3 regions of the Halomonas sp. AOP7-B1-5 genome follow, and region 2 is predicted to be linked to each of the others. Evidence: predicted binding sites of a transcription regulator. Region 2 holds the regulator's gene; each other region holds the start of a gene.
What was found. Region 2 encodes FNR, which switches genes on or off when oxygen is low (the NO sensors DNR and NnrR bind a similar motif). Its sites were predicted from a motif close to TTGATNTANATCAA; they were not measured.

Region 1: kdgD (5-dehydro-4-deoxyglucarate dehydratase) is a predicted target of FNR. The motif match lies at 4,437-4,450, and genes of this name have one in related genera.
Region 3: frdA (fumarate reductase (quinol) flavoprotein subunit) is a predicted target of FNR. The motif match lies at 2,765-2,778, and genes of this name have one in related genera.

Annotation. Positions count from the first base shown of each region.
Region 1 is NZ_JBQTDC010000039.1:23,432-29,294, forward strand. It holds gene ACT3XD_RS16170 (mandelate racemase/muconate lactonizing enzyme family protein) at 1-508, opposite strand, end outside; gene ACT3XD_RS16175 (TRAP transporter large permease) at 531-1,811, opposite strand; gene ACT3XD_RS16180 (TRAP transporter small permease) at 1,815-2,351, opposite strand; gene ACT3XD_RS16185 (TRAP transporter substrate-binding protein) at 2,412-3,404, opposite strand; gene kdgD (5-dehydro-4-deoxyglucarate dehydratase) at 3,447-4,364, opposite strand; gene ACT3XD_RS16195 (metallophosphoesterase) at 4,657-5,418, opposite strand; gene ACT3XD_RS16200 (alpha/beta fold hydrolase) at 5,428-5,863, opposite strand, start outside.
Region 2 is NZ_JBQTDC010000036.1:10,217-16,079, reverse strand. It holds gene ACT3XD_RS15595 (DUF294 nucleotidyltransferase-like domain-containing protein) at 1-890, shown strand, start outside; gene ACT3XD_RS15590 (DNA polymerase III subunit epsilon) at 887-1,540, shown strand; gene ttcA (tRNA 2-thiocytidine(32) synthetase TtcA) at 1,649-2,560, shown strand; gene fnr (fumarate/nitrate reduction transcriptional regulator Fnr) at 2,547-3,299, opposite strand; gene hemN (oxygen-independent coproporphyrinogen III oxidase) at 3,362-4,789, opposite strand; gene ACT3XD_RS15570 (sulfite exporter TauE/SafE family protein) at 4,868-5,623, opposite strand; gene ACT3XD_RS15565 (heavy metal translocating P-type ATPase metal-binding domain-containing protein) at 5,620-5,863, opposite strand, start outside.
Region 3 is NZ_JBQTDC010000004.1:48,644-54,506, reverse strand. It holds gene menD (2-succinyl-5-enolpyruvyl-6-hydroxy-3-cyclohexene-1-carboxylic-acid synthase) at 1-338, shown strand, start outside; gene menH (2-succinyl-6-hydroxy-2,4-cyclohexadiene-1-carboxylate synthase) at 340-1,119, shown strand; gene ACT3XD_RS03485 (anion permease) at 1,131-2,600, opposite strand; gene frdA (fumarate reductase (quinol) flavoprotein subunit) at 2,893-4,680, shown strand; gene ACT3XD_RS03475 (succinate dehydrogenase/fumarate reductase iron-sulfur subunit) at 4,677-5,444, shown strand; gene ACT3XD_RS03470 (fumarate reductase subunit C) at 5,437-5,832, shown strand; gene frdD (fumarate reductase subunit FrdD) at 5,835-5,863, shown strand, end outside.

The DNA of each region.
Region 1 (5,863 bases), on a different contig from region 2:
CAAAGCCGATCTTGATCTTTACGGCATGAAAGCCTTCGTGACGATAGCGCGCTACTTCCGCCGCTACGTCGCTGACACGCTCAACACCCTCGCGGCAAAACGAGCCGGTGGCATAGGCGCGCACAGATTCACGGAACCTCCCACCAAGCAGCGTGGAAACAGGTACGCCGAAGTGCTTGCCCTTGATGTCCCAAAGCGCAATATCGATACCGCTCAGAGCAGTCATGGTTAAGCCACGCTGGCCCTGATCACGCAGCCGATTATAAAGGTTAAGCCATACTTTCTCTGTTTGCAGCGGGTCTTCGCCAATCAGCGCCTGGGCGTATACCTGGACAATGGCCGCATTGGGCTTGGCAGGCCCCAAGCACTCGCCCCACCCAATGGTGCCGTCTTCACAAATGATTTCGACTAAGCAGTGCTGGCGGCGCGTGAATGACATCGAAGCACTTTCAAACGCTGTTTCAAGCTTATGATCCAGAATATAAGTCTTGACCGCTTCTATTCTCATGGCTGATTTTCCTGTCATGGCGTTATCTAAAAAGGCCAGGTAGCGTTAATAAAACTGCCGGGATGTAAGTCACCAGCATTAGCGCTACAAACAGCGCCAGGAAGAAGGGCCAGATGGTGCGAACTGCATGCTCAATTTTAATTTTCCCGATCACGCAGCCCACAAACAGGCACGCGCCTACCGGCGGGGTACATAAACCCAGCCCCAGGTTCATCATTAAAATGATGCCGAATTGGATAGGATCCATGCCAAACTGCATGGCTACCGGCAGGAAGATGGGCGTGCAGATCAGGATTAACGCCGCCATATCCATGATCATGCCCAATACCAGTAGAATCAGGTTAAGCATCAAAAAGATAACCACAGGCTTGTCTGAAATCGTCATTAACCCGGTGGTCAGCATTTCAGGCACGTTATAGAGCGCCAGCATATAAGAGAAAGCCGATGCGCAGCCCACCAGAATCATGACCAGCGATGTGGTTTTAACCGACTGAATAACGGCAGCCTTGAAGGACGACCACTTAAGTTCACGGTAGACAAGCCCGGTCACGATAATGGCGTAGATGGCGCCAAAAGCCCCGGACTCCGTTACCGTCAAGATGCCCGAAAGAACGCCGCCGACAATAATGACAGCGGTCATCAAGCCAGGCAGCGAGGCGATCAGGCTAAGAAACAGGGCTTGCCAGCCGGGAAATGCCTCACCTTTATAGCCACGCTTAACGGCCACGATATAAGCGGCCACGGCCAGGCTTAAGCACATCAGGATGCCAGGCACGATACCGGCAATAAAAAGCTGGGTAACGGAAATACCGCCGCCCGCCGCTACGGCATAGAGAATCATGTTATGGCTGGGCGGAATGACCACGCCGGCGACCGACGAGGTCACCGTAACGTTGACGGCATAGTCAGCGTCGTAGCCCTTCTCTTTCATCACCGGGATAAGAATCGAGCCCAAGGCAGACGTATCGGCTACCGCTGAACCCGAGATGCCGCCAAACAGCATCGAAGAGCTTATATTGACCATCCCCAGACCGCCGCGCATCCTCCCCACCATAGCGGAGGCCAGGCGAACAAGCCGGGTTGAAATGCCGCCGTGAAGCATCAGCTCACCGGCGAAAATGAAAAACGGAATCGCCAGTAGCGAAAAAACGGAAATGCCGGATAAGATACGTTGAAAGGCGACAAACAGCGGTAGCCCTTCATACATAAACGCAGCGACAGCGGCCAGCCCAACGGCAAAAGCGACCGGTGCACCTGCGACAAGGCCGAGAAAAAAAATTCCAAACAGTATCATCAGCCCCATGACTTATGCCCTCCCAGCGTTTCGAGACAGTAATCGTTGCACTATATCCGCCCCTGCAAACAGCATGATCAGCACGCCACAAATTACCAGTGGGGCTGCACGCCAGCTTTCAGAGAGACCAATCATTGGAATAGCCCTTTCCATGTTTGTCATGACCAGCTTCCAGCCCTGAGCCACCATAAAACCACCAAATACAAGAATGAAAAGATCCGAGATGTGGTGCATTAATCCGCGCAGAAAAGGAGGAAAGCTCTCTCGAACAAAGTCGATATTCAGATGGCTGTGGTATCTGACGCCGGCAGCGGCGCCCAAACAGGTGATATATACCACTAATATCAGGGAGGTTTGCTCTACCCAGGTTGGCGTGTTGTTAAGCACATAACGTCCAAAGACTAGCCAACCGAAAGTAGCAATAAGAACGACCAGCATGATGCCCGCCACAAGCACGCATAGCTCAGCCATGCCATCCAACACGCGGTCTACAGAGCCTTCTTTTGTCGTGCTTTTTCTACTGCTGGGTGTTTCAAGTTCTATACTCACGACACATTTCCTTTTAATCTTTCGGCGGCATCAAGCCGCCGAAAGGAAGTCATAAGAAAATTATTGAGCGGCTCTGATTTCCTCGATCAGCTCACCCGTGCCCGGGTTATTAGCGATAAAGTTTTCATACATCGGCTCCATCAATGTTTGGAAAGCCGCTTTATCTTCTACTTCATTAATTTCCACGCCGTTATCCAAGATAATCTGACGGCTCTCTTCAGAGCTTTCGACCCACAGCTCACGTTGCATGGTGGAAGCATTCATCGCTTCTTCACGAACGATTTCCTGGTCTTCTTCGGATAACTTGTCCCAACTGGCTTTGGCAACACACAGGCACTCGGGAATAATCAAATGCTCGGTTAAGGAGTAGTATTCCGCCGCTTCGTAGTGGTTGCTGGATTCAAAGGAGGGGTAGTTGTTTTCAGCACCATCCAGAACACCGGTGGTTAAACTCTGGTAAACCTCGCCATACGCCATTGGCGTCGCATTGCCGCCAAGCGCCTCCATCATCTCGACGTAAAGATCGTTATTCATGACCCGGATCTTTAAGCCCTGAACATCTTCTGGGGTGTTGATCGGATGCTTGGTGTTGTAAATGCTGCTGGCGCCTGAATCGAACCAGGAGAGCACTACCAGACCTTTATCTTCCAATGCATCAGCAAAGCGCTGACCAATCTCGCCATCCATTACCGTGTGCATATGGTCTACATCGGTAAATAGGAAAGGTAGCGAGAAAACATTCGTTTCCTTAACAATGGGTCCCATGGGCCCCATATTGAAATTAGCGAAATCCAACGCACCATTGCGGGTTTGCTCAATCGCATCAGACTGATCACCCAGCACGGCATTGTTGTAAACACGGGGGGTAACGCGCCCTTCTGTTTGCTCTTTAACTGCCTCGGCAAAGGCTTCAAGCGCTACCGTATTGGGGTAACCGTCAGGGTGAATATTCCAGCCCCGCCAGTTATCGGCTTGGGCAGAAACAGCAGCGGCTAATAGCGAGACACCCGTTAGGGCAAACAGCGCTTGGCGACGGATAGTTTTTGTTTTCATCACTTAAAACCTCTTATTATTACTTGTGGTTTTTTTCAGCTTTTAGAAAGAACGCGCTACACCAACCAGGCGCTCTAACTGCTGGCGTTGCTCTTGGGTGGGCATGGTTAAAGGCGCACGAACGCTTCCAGCCGGGCGGCCGATAATATCCGCGCCTTCTTTAATCAAGCTAACCGCGTAACCGGCTTTTTGATCACGCAGATCAATAAATGGAATAAAGAAATCGTTCGTGATTCGTTTAACGACGTCTTTATCACCGTTGCGGAGCGCTTTATAAAACGTAACCGCCATATCGGGTACAAAGTTGAATACCGCAGATGAATAGGTATTAACGCCAATTGACAGGTACGCTTCTGCGAAAATCTCTGCCGTAGGCACACCGCCCACATACACTAAGCGATCACCGACCGTTTTAATGATTTTGTTGAGTGCCTGAATATCGCCTTTACCATCTTTCAAACCGATAAGGTTCGAGCAGGCATCCGCGAGTGCTTGCACCGACTCGGCATTCAGAACCCCGTTCCCTCGGTTGTAGTAAATGACGTTGATATCAGTGGCATCACAAATTTGCCGCGCATACTCGACTAATCCATCCTGCGGACACTCTGTCAGGTACGGGGGCATCAACAAAATACCATCGGCACCGGCTTCAGAGGCGGCATCAGCAAAGGCCTTGCCCGCTTCAACACTTAACCCAGCGCTTGCGATTACCGGCAGCTTACCATCGACTACTTCCACCGCTACACGAACAATCTGGCGATACTCTTCAAGCGTCAAATTGAAAAATTCGCCCGTACCACCAGCTACAAACACGGCAGAAATGTCGTGGCTGATAAACCACGCTAAGCGCTCGCGGTAGCTTTTTTCGTCAAATTTTCCGTTCTGATCAAAATCGGTAATGGGAAATGACAGTAGTCCATCTCCAACTGCTTGTATTACTTCTTGTTTGGAAAATTTCACAGAAACGTCCTCATGCTTTCTCATCCATGTTTAATTACATGGCAATAGGTAAAATCGTAGTAAACTAGTTATTTGTCATACATCATACAAACTAGAAAATAATCAACACGCGCAACACCTGCAAGTAAAAAGCTTTAAGCTTCGACCAAAGTGCTAGCGTCTAAAATATCTTTTAAAAACCCAGTAATTTTTTTAAGCAATAAAAACAAGATTTTGCCCTAGAGGGTGCACCTTCATGGAGAACAATAGCCCCTAAGCAATTTTGCCGGAACCAACTTAATATCGGTAGGCATCAAATATTGATGATTAAATCCGGCTTAAAAAGCGGTGAATTAAACTCATCCGGATATCCGCCAGGGTTAGCCAGTACGCGCGTACCGGCATATATAAGATCCACCGGTTCATGAACGTGACCGTGTATCCATAGATCCATTTTGCCCATCAACTGCGGCAGATGAGAGGCAAAGGCTGGGGATAGCGCATCACCTAAATATTGATCAGGAATGCAGTGGTGAAGCGGCGCATGATGGCTGATCACTACCCTGGGACCATCAAACGGCTTGGACAGTTCGCCTTCAAGCCAAGCGAGGGCTTCAGTGTGCAGCTGCTGACTCGCTTGGGGTGTCAACGTCGTGCCCGGTGACGTTTGGATGATTCTGAAATCGGGCATGTAGCGCAGCGCTTTGGACTCGGTATGGGCTGGATTTTTCGTCGGATCACTGGCGTAAAGCGCAAAATCGGTCCAGAGGGTCGTGCCATAAAAGCGTACGCCGTTGAGCGTGACGGCGCGGTTATCCAGCAGTTCGATATCAAGCCGCTTGGCCTCTTTCTTAAGCTCTTCGCGCATCAGCGGCATACAGGTGCCATAGAACTCATGGTTCCCCGGCACAAACAGAATTGGCAGCGTGGGAAACTGCGCCCGTGCCCAGATTAAGCCTTCAGCTTTATGATGAATATCCCCCGCTAACATCACAACATCGGCCTTTACATCGGATAACGGGCGGCTGTCCGCAAAGTGCTCCAAGTGCAGGTCGGATAAAATACGCAGACGCATCCAATCTCCTTAACGGGAAAGCTCTTCGATAAACGAGTCGATAAGCCTGATCACCTGCGCTTCATCTTCGCGGTGAGGGGTGTGGTGAAGGTTTTTAAGTATTTCGCAGTGCGCCGGGCCTTGGATATACCGGGCAATACGTTCCGGCTGGCGGTGCGAGCCATATTCATCTTTCTCGCCGTGCAATACCAATGTGGGGCAATGCACGCGTTCAAGCGCGGGTACCAATGACCAGTTGATGAAGTCAGGATGCAGCCACGTATTAACCCAGGCATCTAACACCCAGCGGGCTTTATGACCGTGATATTTTTCCAGCTTTGAAAACTGTTCTGGCGCTTTAAAAGCGGCTTTTGCCTGTTCGATACCAGAACGTGTACGCGCCTCGTTAGCCGATTGAGCAGCAATCGTAATCAGCCCCAGACACCGTGACGCATAAGCGCCAGCA
Region 2 (5,863 bases):
TGCGTTTTGCGATGGATCTTCTGGCAGCGCTTAATGGTCGGATAATGAGCAAGGCCTGGGAATTTATCATTAATGAGCAGCACTATCACGACAGCTGCCTAATGGTGATGGGCAGTGAAGGGCGCGGGGAGCAGATTCTTAAAACGGATCAGGATAACGGACTGATTTTAGATGACGATGCCCAGTGGCCCGGTGTAGCAGGTGATATGCAGCGCCTTACCGATACCCTGATAACGTTGGGCTACCCGCCTTGCCCCGGCAATATTATGGTATCTAATCCGCAGTGGGTTGCCAGCGTCTCACAATGGAAAAAACGTATCGCCAAATGGGCGCGCGAGCGCGATGGCGATAGCCTGATGAAGCTTGCCATTATGCTGGATGCCCATTCGGTCGCGGGCAATCCACGCTTGCTGGAAAGCGTGCGCGAGACCTTGTTTGAACGCTGTGCGGGAGATGAGATTCTGCTGTCCTACTTTGCTCGGCCGGCGCTGCGCTTTGCAACGCCCTTGACTCTGTTTGGCTCACTTAAAAAGCCTCAGCACGGCATCGATATCAAGAAAGGCGGCATCTTTCCGATTGTACATGGTGTGCGCACCATGGCGCTGGAACGACGTATTAATGTGACCTCGACCCAGGGGCGGCTGGAGGCGCTGGCTGATGATGGCCGCCTTGAACACCGGGTGGCCGATGACCTGGGCGAAGCGCTGGCGCTATTTACCGAGCTGCGTCTCAAGCAGCAGCTTAGTGAGCAGAAGGTTAGCGGTCACTCCAACCGCGTTGTGGTGCAAGAGCTATCATCGCTGGAAAGAGATGTGTTGCGTGAGTCGCTGCATATCGTTAAAGATTTCAAACAGCGCCTCTCCCACCGTTACCACTTAGAGTACTCATGAGCCGCGCTATGCAGGGAATCGACAAATACCTCACGCTGGTGGGGCGCTCGTTGCGGGCGTTATTCAAGCGTGAACGTGAACGTCGCCGCTATGCCAACTCTCCCTACGCCTGGTTATTCCAACCCTATATGGGTGAAGAGCTGGTGGCGTTGGCCTGTCAGGTGACGCCAGGAGAAACCCCCGTTTTAAGCTTTGCCGCTGTGGTATTGAATCAACAACAAATTCATACCAGCAGCGCCTGGGTGGCAACGCTTGCCGACCTGCAGGCCGCTGACAAGACGACGCTGCGTCGTCATCGAAAGCTTTATAATACCGAGACGGCATTATCGCCAAGTACCGATACGCTACGCGCGCTGGCCGAATTTATTGGCAATCGGCCGCTGATTGGCTGGCAGCTGGATCAGCAGTTGGCCGCCCTTAACAGCGCATTTAGAATCCACCTGGGGTTTGGGCTGCCCAATGCTCAGATTGATGTGGCCAAACTGCATCAGCGTCAGCTGCGTCGCCTACATCCGCTGGTCGAGTCACCTAGCCAGTTTTCCGAAGCGCTAGCATGTTGGCAAGTTCCCGCTACCTCGACAAGCGGTTTATTGGGCAAAGCCACCGCCAGCGCTCTGCTGTATATGCGCTTACAGCGTGATATGACGTAATCTGGTCAGCTTCTAGTATGCAGATAACGTGATTTTGCCAGTTGGGCGAAGGGCGGGAGTCTTGTTAGAATAGCCGCTGCTCCTTCTACCATTGGCAGTGCTTATATCATGCAACACCTCGATCATTTTGACCCCGCCACGTCGACCGCTGCGCAGGCGTGCGACCTATCGGGCCAGCCCGAGCCTGACGACGCCAAACAAAAGCGTGAATTCAATAAGTTGCAAAAGCGGCTGCGGCGTGAAGTGGGTAATGCCATCATTGATTACCAAATGATTAATGAGGGTGACCGCGTGATGGTCTGCCTGTCAGGTGGTAAAGACAGCTACACCATGCTGGAAATTCTGCGCAGCCTGCAGCGCAATGCGCCGGTGAATTTTTCGCTGGTGGCGGTCAATATGGATCAAAAACAGCCCGGTTTCCCTGAGCATGTGTTGCCACGCTATCTGGATAAGCTCGGCGTGGAATACCACATATTGGAGCGCGACACGTACTCGGTGGTGAAGGAGAAAACCCCCGAAGGCAAGACGACCTGCGCGCTGTGTTCACGCTTACGGCGCGGATCGCTTTACGGGTTTGCTGAAGAGATTGGGGCGAATAAAATTGCGCTGGGCCATCACCGTGAAGATATTCTGGAAACGTTATTTCTGAATATGTTTTTTGGCGGCACCTTGAAGTCGATGCCGCCCAAACTGCTCTCCGATGACGGTAAAAATATCGTGATTCGTCCGTTGGCCTACTGCAAAGAAGCCGATATTGCGGAGTTTTCCCGACTGATGGCATTTCCCATCATTCCCTGCAACCTGTGTGGTTCGCAGCCCAATATGCAACGTCAGGTCGTCAAGGAAATGCTTGCCGAGTGGGACAAGAAGCACCCCGGCCGCCTGGAAAGCATGTTCAAGGCGGTCACCAACGTTGCCCCTTCACAGCTGGCCGACCGTGAGCTATTTGATTTCCAAGGACTTGAAGCCAAGCAGGAGGCGCTAATGGCTAGCCGCATTCAAACGTTTAATGCGAATTGATCGTTTGATCATCCTCTTCGCTAAGCGTAATCAAGCGCTGCATATCGAGAATATTGACCTCTCGTCCAGAGACGGCCACCACTTTGTGCTGCTGAAAGCGGCTTAAAATACGGCTGACCGTCTCGACGGCCAATCCCAGATAGTTGCCTATGTCGGCTCGCGCCATGGATAGCCGAAAGCTGTAAGGCGAGTAGCCCCGACGTCGAAAGCGTTCCGACAGCGTAAGTAAGAAGCTTGCCAGCCGTTGGTCGGCGGTCTTGCGCGATAAAAGCCGCATCATGCGCCGGTCATCGCGAAGCTCCTTACTCATACTGCGATACAGCTGGCCGCGCAGCTCAGGGAGTTCCTCGGAAAGTGAATCCAGACGATCAAACGGGATCTCGCAAATGGTCGTGGTTTCCAGCGCAATCACGCTGCCGGGATAGTGCTCTTCATCGATGCCGTCCAGGCCTACCAGCTCGCTGGGCAGAAAGAAATTGGTAAGCTGGTCGTTACCGTTACCCTCGCTGGTCACCTGCTTCAAGCTGCCCGAGCGTACCGCGTAGACACTGGTAAAGCGGTCACCTTGGCGAAAAAGCGGCTCGCCTTTTTTAAGCGGAGCCCGGCGCCGGATAATGGCGTCAAACTGCCCCATATCTTCAAGCTCAAGCGCGAGCGGCAGACACAGCGAGCTTAGGCTGCAGGTCTGGCAACGTGCCTCTTGCAGAAGCGCACGTCGTTGGCTTGCAGGTGGTGGCATTGAGTCTCTCCCAGGTTCCGTCTTTTTTGCTCAAAGGGTGTTGGCTACGCGCGCTCAGCCCGCTAGACCATTTTCGAATAGCGCTTGCCTGACTGCTCTGGCAAACAGGCATCAAACGCCATGGCTAATTGACGAATCAGCAAACGACCCATTGGCGTTGCGTTAAGCGTATCACCCTGGCGGATGATTAACCCATCCTGCTCAGCAGGGTGTAGCTGTTCTAACGCAAGTGAAAAATAATCGGCAGCATCAATCTGCCAGCGTTGGCTAATGGCGGCTAAATCCAGGCGCATATCGCACATTAAGCGTTCGATAACGTCGGCCCTTATTAGATCATCCTTACTTAATCTTAGGCCTTTCACGGTCGCTAGTCGACCTTGGTCCAAGGCGTTTTCATAGCTGGCTAAGTCGACTGGGTTTTGCGCGTAGCTATCGCCTATATGTGAAATAGCCGATACCCCGAGCCCAATCAAATCGCATTTAGCATGGCTTGAATAGCCTTGGAAATTACGCTGCAGCGTCCCGTTGGCCTGGGCAAGCGCCAGGCTGTCTTCAGGCTTGGCAAAATGATCCATGCCGATATGCACGTAACCAGCGGCCGTTAGCATCTCGATGGTGGTACGCAAGATCGAAAGCTTTTCATCAGCGCCCGGCAGGTCGTCAACATTAATGCGCCGCTGGGGCTTAAACCTCGTGGGTAGATGCGCGTAGTTAAACACCGATAAGCGCGCCGGACTCAGCTCAATCACTTGCGCTAACGTCTCGGCAAAACTCTTTTCGGTCTGAAAGGGCAGGCCATAGATTAAGTCGAGATTGAGCGAACGAAACCCCAAGCGGTGCGCTTCATCCATCAGCGTTTCGGTAAGTACGCGCGGCTGGTGACGATTGATCGCTTTTTGAACGCGCGGATCCAGATCCTGCACGCCCAGGCTTAGGCGGTTAAAGCCCAATGACTGCAAATGGCGTAGGGTAAAGACATCGGCCTCACGCGGATCGATTTCGATTGCATAATCGCGGTCAGGGGCGTTTGAAAGCCCGAACCGGGCATCCAGGCGGTCGATCAGATCGCCCATCTGTGCCAGCGAAAGAAACGTCGGCGTTCCGCCACCCCAGTGCAGCTGTTTAACGGGTCGTGAAGTATCCAGGTGGCGCGCGGTGAGGACCATTTCACGGTCCAGGCGGGAGAGGTAAGGCTCCGCCAGGGCGGTGTTTTTAGTGGCGATTTTATTGCATGCGCAGTAAAAGCAAATTTTGCGACAGAATGGCACGTGAACGTACAGTGAAAGTGGCCGTCGGCTGGCGTTGCTCTGCTCAAGCGCTTGAATCACGTTATCCGCTGTAAAACCTTCATGAAAAGCCAGCGCGGTTGGATAGGACGTGTATCGAGGGCCGCTTTTATCATAGCGGCGTAGTAACGCTTCATCCCAATGGGCGCTAGGTAATCCGGCAGGTGTAACGGGCAGGGAGGCCGCAGTGGCATGAACGGACATGGAAACGCCTCCGGTAGCTTAGAAATAAAACTCTACCTATAGCCTACCGCCGTTACGGCCAGAAAGTGTTGAGCTACGTCAATGATTGGTGTGCGAGTGGGAATGAGGTTGGGAGTCGGAGTGTGAGGGCACATGGTCGTGACCACCTAGATGAGCATTGAGCGTCCATAGCTGCCATAAGGCAAAGGCAATAATGGTCAGCGCTGCTAGGGTTCGGGTCGCCGGGTGGCGGATAAGGTGGCTAAGTTTGTGAGCCGCTAGCCCAGTGGCCAGTAGCGCGGGCAGGGTGCCCAGACCAAATGCCCCCATCAACAGCGCGCCTTGAAGCGGCTGGGCGATTGCCAGGCTCCACGCCAGCATTGAGTAAACTAATCCACAGGGCAGCCAGCCCCATATAGCGCCTAGGGCAAATGCCTGGGGAAAATGGACTACCGGCATCAAACGCCGCCCAACGGGTTCAAGGTGGCGCCATAGGCGCTTTCCTACGGCTTCGACACGTAAAAGCCCCTTCCACCAGTTGGCGATGTAGAGCGCCATTAAAATCAGCATTAGCGCCGCCAACCCCTGCAGTATCAGGCGGGCTAAGGGAGAAAGCGAAATCAGCGTGCCGAAGGCGGCGACTAAAGTGCCTGCGGCCATATAGCTTGTAATGCGGCCCAGGTTGTAGCTCAACAGCAGGCCGCCCATACGTGCTGGGCGGCGCATGCTGGGCGGTACGGCAAAGGTCAACGCGCTCATGATTCCCCCGCACATGCCAATGCAGTGCGCGCCACCCATCAAACCAAACACAAACGCGGCGATAAGCGGTGGAAAATCAAGCCCGGTCGGGTTCATAACATGCCTTTTGCGGCTGAAAGAGAAAGGCTGCGCGAAAAACATAGCGTATTGGCGACGACGGCGAGAACGCTAATCACAACACCCAAGACGGCTCCCAGCGGAGACAAAAAGCCCAGCGCTGCCAGGGTAAATAATATCAGGCTTATGCCTACGGCCAAGCCGCTGGTGTGGCGTATGCAGCGCTGCATGGCGCGGGCAATGACAAGAGTCTCGCCGGCACAGGCCTTGCGAGGGCTA
Region 3 (5,863 bases), on a different contig from region 2:
TGCACGACCTCAACAGCCTGGCGCTGCTGAAACAGGCGGCGCACCCCTTGGTGGTGGTCATTCTCAATAACGATGGCGGCAGCATTTTTCATATGCTGCCGGTGCCCAAAGAAGGCGAGCAGCTGGAGCGCTATTTTCGCCAGCCCCACGGGCTGAACTTTGAACATGCGGCGTTGATGTTCGGGCTTGCGTACGCCGCGCCGGATTCGCTCGATGCCTTTACCGCAGCCTACCAGCAGGCCCTCGAGGTCGGCGTTACGCTGATCGAAATCAGCTTGCCTCATCAGCAGGTAGCGGATGAGCTGGCGGCCCTGGGCGTAGCGATTCGAGAGGCCTGACGTGAGCGACTCTTCCAACCATCCTTCCAGCCATTTTTCCAACCCGATCCTGATAATGCTGCATGGCCTGTTAGGCGACCGGCACGACTGGATAAAGGTCCGTGACCAGTTGGAGGGGAAGGGTATCCCGACGCTGGCACTGGACCTGCCCGGCCACGGCGAGAACCACGGCGTGCAGGTAAGCTCTTTCGACGCGTTTCATCACTGGTTGGGCGATACCTTGAACGCCCGGGGCATCGACCGCTACTGCTTGCTAGGGTATTCTCTGGGCGGGCGGCTGGCGCTTTATCACGCCAGCCGCCAACCGCCGGGGCTTCAGGCGCTATGGCTGGAGAGTGCCCACCCCGGGCTACCCGAAAGCGAGCGGCCGGGGCGTCTTGCGCATGATGAACGCTGGGCAATACGCTTCGAGCAGGAACCGCTTCAAAACGTGCTCGCCAACTGGTACCAGCAGCCCGTATTTGCCGATCTCTCCACCGCGGCGCGCAGCCAGCAGTGCAAGCGCCGGGGGCACAATATTGGTAAGTCCGTAGCTTGCATGTTGCGGGCCACGTCGCTGGGGCATCAGCCCTCTCAGTGGCCGTGGCTGGCGAATACCTCGTTGCCGGTCGGCTATCTGTCCGGCCTTCACGACGCCAAATTCAGCGGCCTGGCGACACGCCTGGCAGCGGCGGCGCCCCATATAGCGCATGCCCCCCTCGAAGGGGGGCACAATCTGCATTCCGAGCAGCCCGGCCAGGTCGCGCGGCAGCTGGAAAGCTGGTATCGCGCGCTCCTTTAAGGGCCCCTTGCTCAGTGGATCAGCAGCAGCCACGGAAGCCCGACCGCCAGCCAGACCACCAGAAACAGCAGACCAAAGACCGCCCCCAGCCGCCACCAAAGGCCGCTCGGCAGGTAGCCGCTGCCGTAGTAGACCGGGCTTGGGCCGGTGCCGTAAGGAGTCAGAATGCCCATGAAACCGAGCGTGGGGAGCAGCAGCAAAACGAACAGCTCCATATCCAGCCCCGCGATGCCCGAAGCCGCCGCCAGCATGACCGGCAGTAAAGCCGTCACGTGGGCGGTGACGCTGGCAAACAGGTAGTGGAGCAGATAGAAAATCACGGTGAGCGCGACCATGGCCATCACGGGGTTGAAGCCGCTGATCTGCCCGCCGACCACGCCACCGAACCAGTTGACGAACCCGACCTGGCTAAGCCCGCCGGCCAGGGCCACCAGGGTGGCAAACCAGACAAAGGTATTCCAGGCCGCGCGGTTATCGAGAATATCGTTCCAGTCGATGATGCCGGTCAGCAGCATGGCACAAATGACCACCAGGCCCACCAGGGACGCCGAAATGATATCGCCGCCGAAGATCCACAGCAGCAAGGCCGTGGCCACCATGACGACCAAAAGGATTTCATGGCGGGTCAAGCGTCCCAGCTTGGCCAGTTCCTGGCCGGCCCAGTCGGAAATTTCATTACCCGCTTTTACCTCTGGGGCGCACAGCCAGTAGCACAGCAAGGGCACCAGGAGTAGCAGGAAAATACCCACCGGCGCGACCGCCATGAACCACTGCCCCCAGTGGATATGCAGGCCGGTGGCGCTTTCGGTCAGCGCGATGGCCAGCAGGTTGGGGGCCAGTGCGGTCAGAAACAGGGAGCTTGTGACACAGGTGGACACGATGGCCGTCCACATCAAAAAGCTGCCCATGCGCTTCATGCTGGGGTCGTTGGGGTGGGAATCATAAAGCGGCGGCAGGTTACGAATCACCGGGTAGATGGTGCCGCCGCTGCGCGCGGTGTTGGAAGGGGTAAACGGCGCCAGAATCGCATCCGCGATCATGACCGCGTAACCCAGCGTTAGGGTGCGTTTGCCCATGGATTTCACCAGCCAAAGCGAGATGCGCCGCCCCAGGCCGGTTTTCTCATAGCCAAGGGCAAACATGAAGGCGCCAAAAATCAGCCAAACGGTCGAGTTGGTGAAGCCCGAGACCGCCCAGGCGAAGGCCTGATTGGCCGCATTGAAGCCTTCCACTGCCATCTGCTCCGGCGAAAACAGTACCCATTGCGAAAGTAGCGCGGCCAGCGTCACCCCGAGTAGGCCAATGACTGCACCGGGCAGGGGCTCGAGTATCAGCCCGACCACACAGCCCAGAAAAATGGCAAAAAAGTACCACGCATGCGGTGCCAGTCCCGATGGCGCGGGTATCAAGGCAACGACGATGGCGACGAAAACGGGTGCTAACAACTTCCATAACGGCACGGGTTGAGCACGGCTGGTCATGTTGCCCTCTCTTATAGCGGGTCAGGTCAGAAAATTACCCGTAAATCATTCACGGGAGGAAAAAGTGGGGGTGAGTGGCCTCCTTGTGCGCTGCCTGAAAGACGCCGGCGCAACGTCTCGATGGGTGGAGATATGACTGTAATACGTGTGTCGCTGCCCGTTGTTTGATGTGTGTCAATAGTTCTTTAGATTGGTGCGAGATCAATACTTTGCCTTTCAGGGGTATGGTAATTTCAAACCAGAAGAGGGCGTTGTATCGGTAGTCTTTTAACCTGACCAGCGGGAGGGTGCCATGCGCCAGCAGGATTTCGATATTGTCATCGTAGGGGGCGGCGGTGCGGGGTTGCGCGCTGCGATAGGCGCGGCCGAGGCTGCCAAAGAGCAGGGCGCCTCGCAGCGCATCGCAATGCTTTCCAAGGTCTATCCCATGCGCTCGCATACCGTAGCCGCCGAAGGTGGCGCGGCGGCGGTTACCAGCAGCGACGACACTCACCAGGCACACTTCGATGACACCGTCTCCGGCGGCGACTGGCTGGTCGAGCAGGGCGTGGTGGACTATTTCGTTCATCATGCCTACCAGGAGCTGGTGCAGATGGAGCGCTGGGGCTGCCCCTGGAGTCGTAAGGACGACGGCCAAGTGCAGGTGCGCCGTTTTGGTGGCATGAAAACCGCCCGCACCTGGTTTGCCGCGGATAAAACCGGCTTTCACATGCTGCATACGCTCTTTCAGACCTCGCTCAAATACCCGGAGATCGAGCGCTTTGATGAGTATTTCGTGCTCGACCTGGCCGTTCACGAAGGCGCGGTCATCGGCGTCATTGCGCTGCAAATCGCGACCGGCGAGCTGACCCTGCTGCGCGCCAAGGCAGTGATTCTGGCCACCGGCGGCGCCGGGCGCCTGTTTCGCTTCAATACCAATGCGGGCATCGTCACCGGCGACGGCATGGCGATGGCCTACCGCCACGGCGTGGCGCTGCGCGATATGGAGTTCGTGCAGTACCACCCTACCGGGTTGCCCGGTTCCGGCATTCTGATTACCGAAGCGTGCCGCGGCGAAGGCGGGATTCTTCTTAATAAGGACGGCTACCGTTACTTGCAGGATTACGGCCTGGGCCCGGAAACACCGCTGGGCCAACCGGAAAACAAGTACATGGAGCTGGGCCCGCGGGACAAGCTTTCCCAGGCGTTTTGGCAGGAGCAGCAGGCCGGGCGCACCGGCAAGTTCGGCGACAGCGACGTGGTGTATCTCGACCTTCGCCACCTGGGTGAGAAAACCATCCTCGAGCGCCTGCCGTTCATCTGCGAGCTGGCCAAATCCTATATCAACGTCGACCCGGTGAAGGAACCCATCCCCATTCGCCCCGCCGTTCACTACACCATGGGCGGGATCGAAACCAACCCGCAGTGCGAAACCTCGATCACTGGGCTCTATGCCGCAGGGGAGTGTGCCTCGGTCGGCTTGCATGGCGCCAATCGGCTGGGCTCCAACTCGCTCACCGAACTGCTGGTGTTTGGCCGCCTGGCCGGTGAACAGGCAAGCCGGCGTGCGGCACACACCGAGTGGGCCGATAGCGCTCTTCTACACGCCCAGGCCGAGCGCCAACAGGCCACGCTTGCGCGCCTTTGCGATGGCAACCGCAGCGGCGAGAACTGGGTGGATCTCAAGCACGCCATGGTGCAGGCCATGGAAAGCGGCTGTGGTATCTACCGCACCGAGGAAAGCATGGCCCAGGCGTTGGCACAAATTCGAAAGCTGCGCGCGCGCTACCGCGAGATTCGCGTCAACGATGCCAGCAAGATATTCAATACCGAGCTTTTGGAGTGCCTCGAGCTTGGGTGTGGACTGGATATCGCCGAAGCCTCGTGCCTTGGTGCCCTGGAGCGGCGTGAATCCCGCGGTGCCCACCAGCGTCTGGACGAAGGGATGCAAACGCGGGACGACGTTAACTACCTCAAGCACAGCCAGGTATTTTATCAAGGCGAGGCGCCTGCCAGGCTGCACTGGCAGGAGGTCGATGTACGCTTTTCCGCCCCGGCAGAACGGGCCTATGGGGACGCCGGTAAAGGGGACAAGGTATGAACAAGACCATCAGCGTTAAGCGCTACGTACCCGATAACGCGGCGGAGTCCTACTGGCAGGCCTTTGAGCTGCCGGTTGATGACAGCACGTCGCTACTGGACGCCCTCAACCATATAAAAGAGCAGTTGGATAGCACGCTGAGCTACCGCTGGTCGTGTCGCATGGCGATCTGCGGCTCCTGTGGGGTGATGGTGAACGGCATTCCCAAGCTCGGCTGCAAAACCTTTTTGCGCGATTATGACGGCGAGATCCGTATCGAGCCGCTCGCCCACTTTCCGGTACAGCGCGACCTGGTCGTGGACATGGAGATCTTTCTCGAGCACCTGGCGGCGGTGAAGCCCTATCTAATCGATGACGACCCGGTCAAACCCTTCGACCCCCAAGCGCCGGAAACCTATCGCCAGTCGCCGGCGCAGTTGGCCCGCTACAAGCAGTTCGCCAACTGCATCAACTGCGGGCTCTGCTACTCGGCGTGCCCGCAGTTCGGGCTCAACCCGGAGTTTCGGGGCCCGGCGGCGATCGCGCTGGCCCACCGTTACAACCAGGACAGCCGCGACCACGGCAAAAAGCAGCGTATGGCGGAGCTTAACCGCCACGAGGGCGTGTGGAGCTGCACCTTTGTCGGCTTTTGCTCGAAGGTGTGCCCGAAGCACGTCGACCCCGCTGCGGCGGTGAACCAGGGCAAGGTCGAAGCGGCCAAGCATACCTTGATCGCCTTGTTCAAAGGCGATGAGATGAACGGCGAGGGGAAGGCGCATGAATAAAACATCATCGCAACGCTTGCCGCCACTGAAACGCAACTGGTGGCTAAAGCATCGGTTTTTCAAACTTTATATGCTGCGCGAAGCCACGGTTTTGCCGCTGGTGTTTTTTCTGCTTTGTTTGATGGCGGGAATGGTGGCGCTCGTTCAGGGGGCGGATAGCTGGCAGGGCTGGGTGGGCTTCATGGGCTCGCCGGTGGTGCTGGCGCTGAACCTTCTGGCGCTTGCCGCCAGCCTTTATCACGCCGCCACGTTCTTTGTGCTGTTTCCACGGGTCATGCCGCTGCGCATCGCTGGCCGCAGCCTGCCTGACAACATGATCGTGGCGGGGCAGTGGGCAGGCGTGGTGGTCGTCGCGCTGCTGTTCTTCTGGTTATTGGGGAGGGCCTGAATATGAGCAAGCAAGCCATGAGTAAACCCGG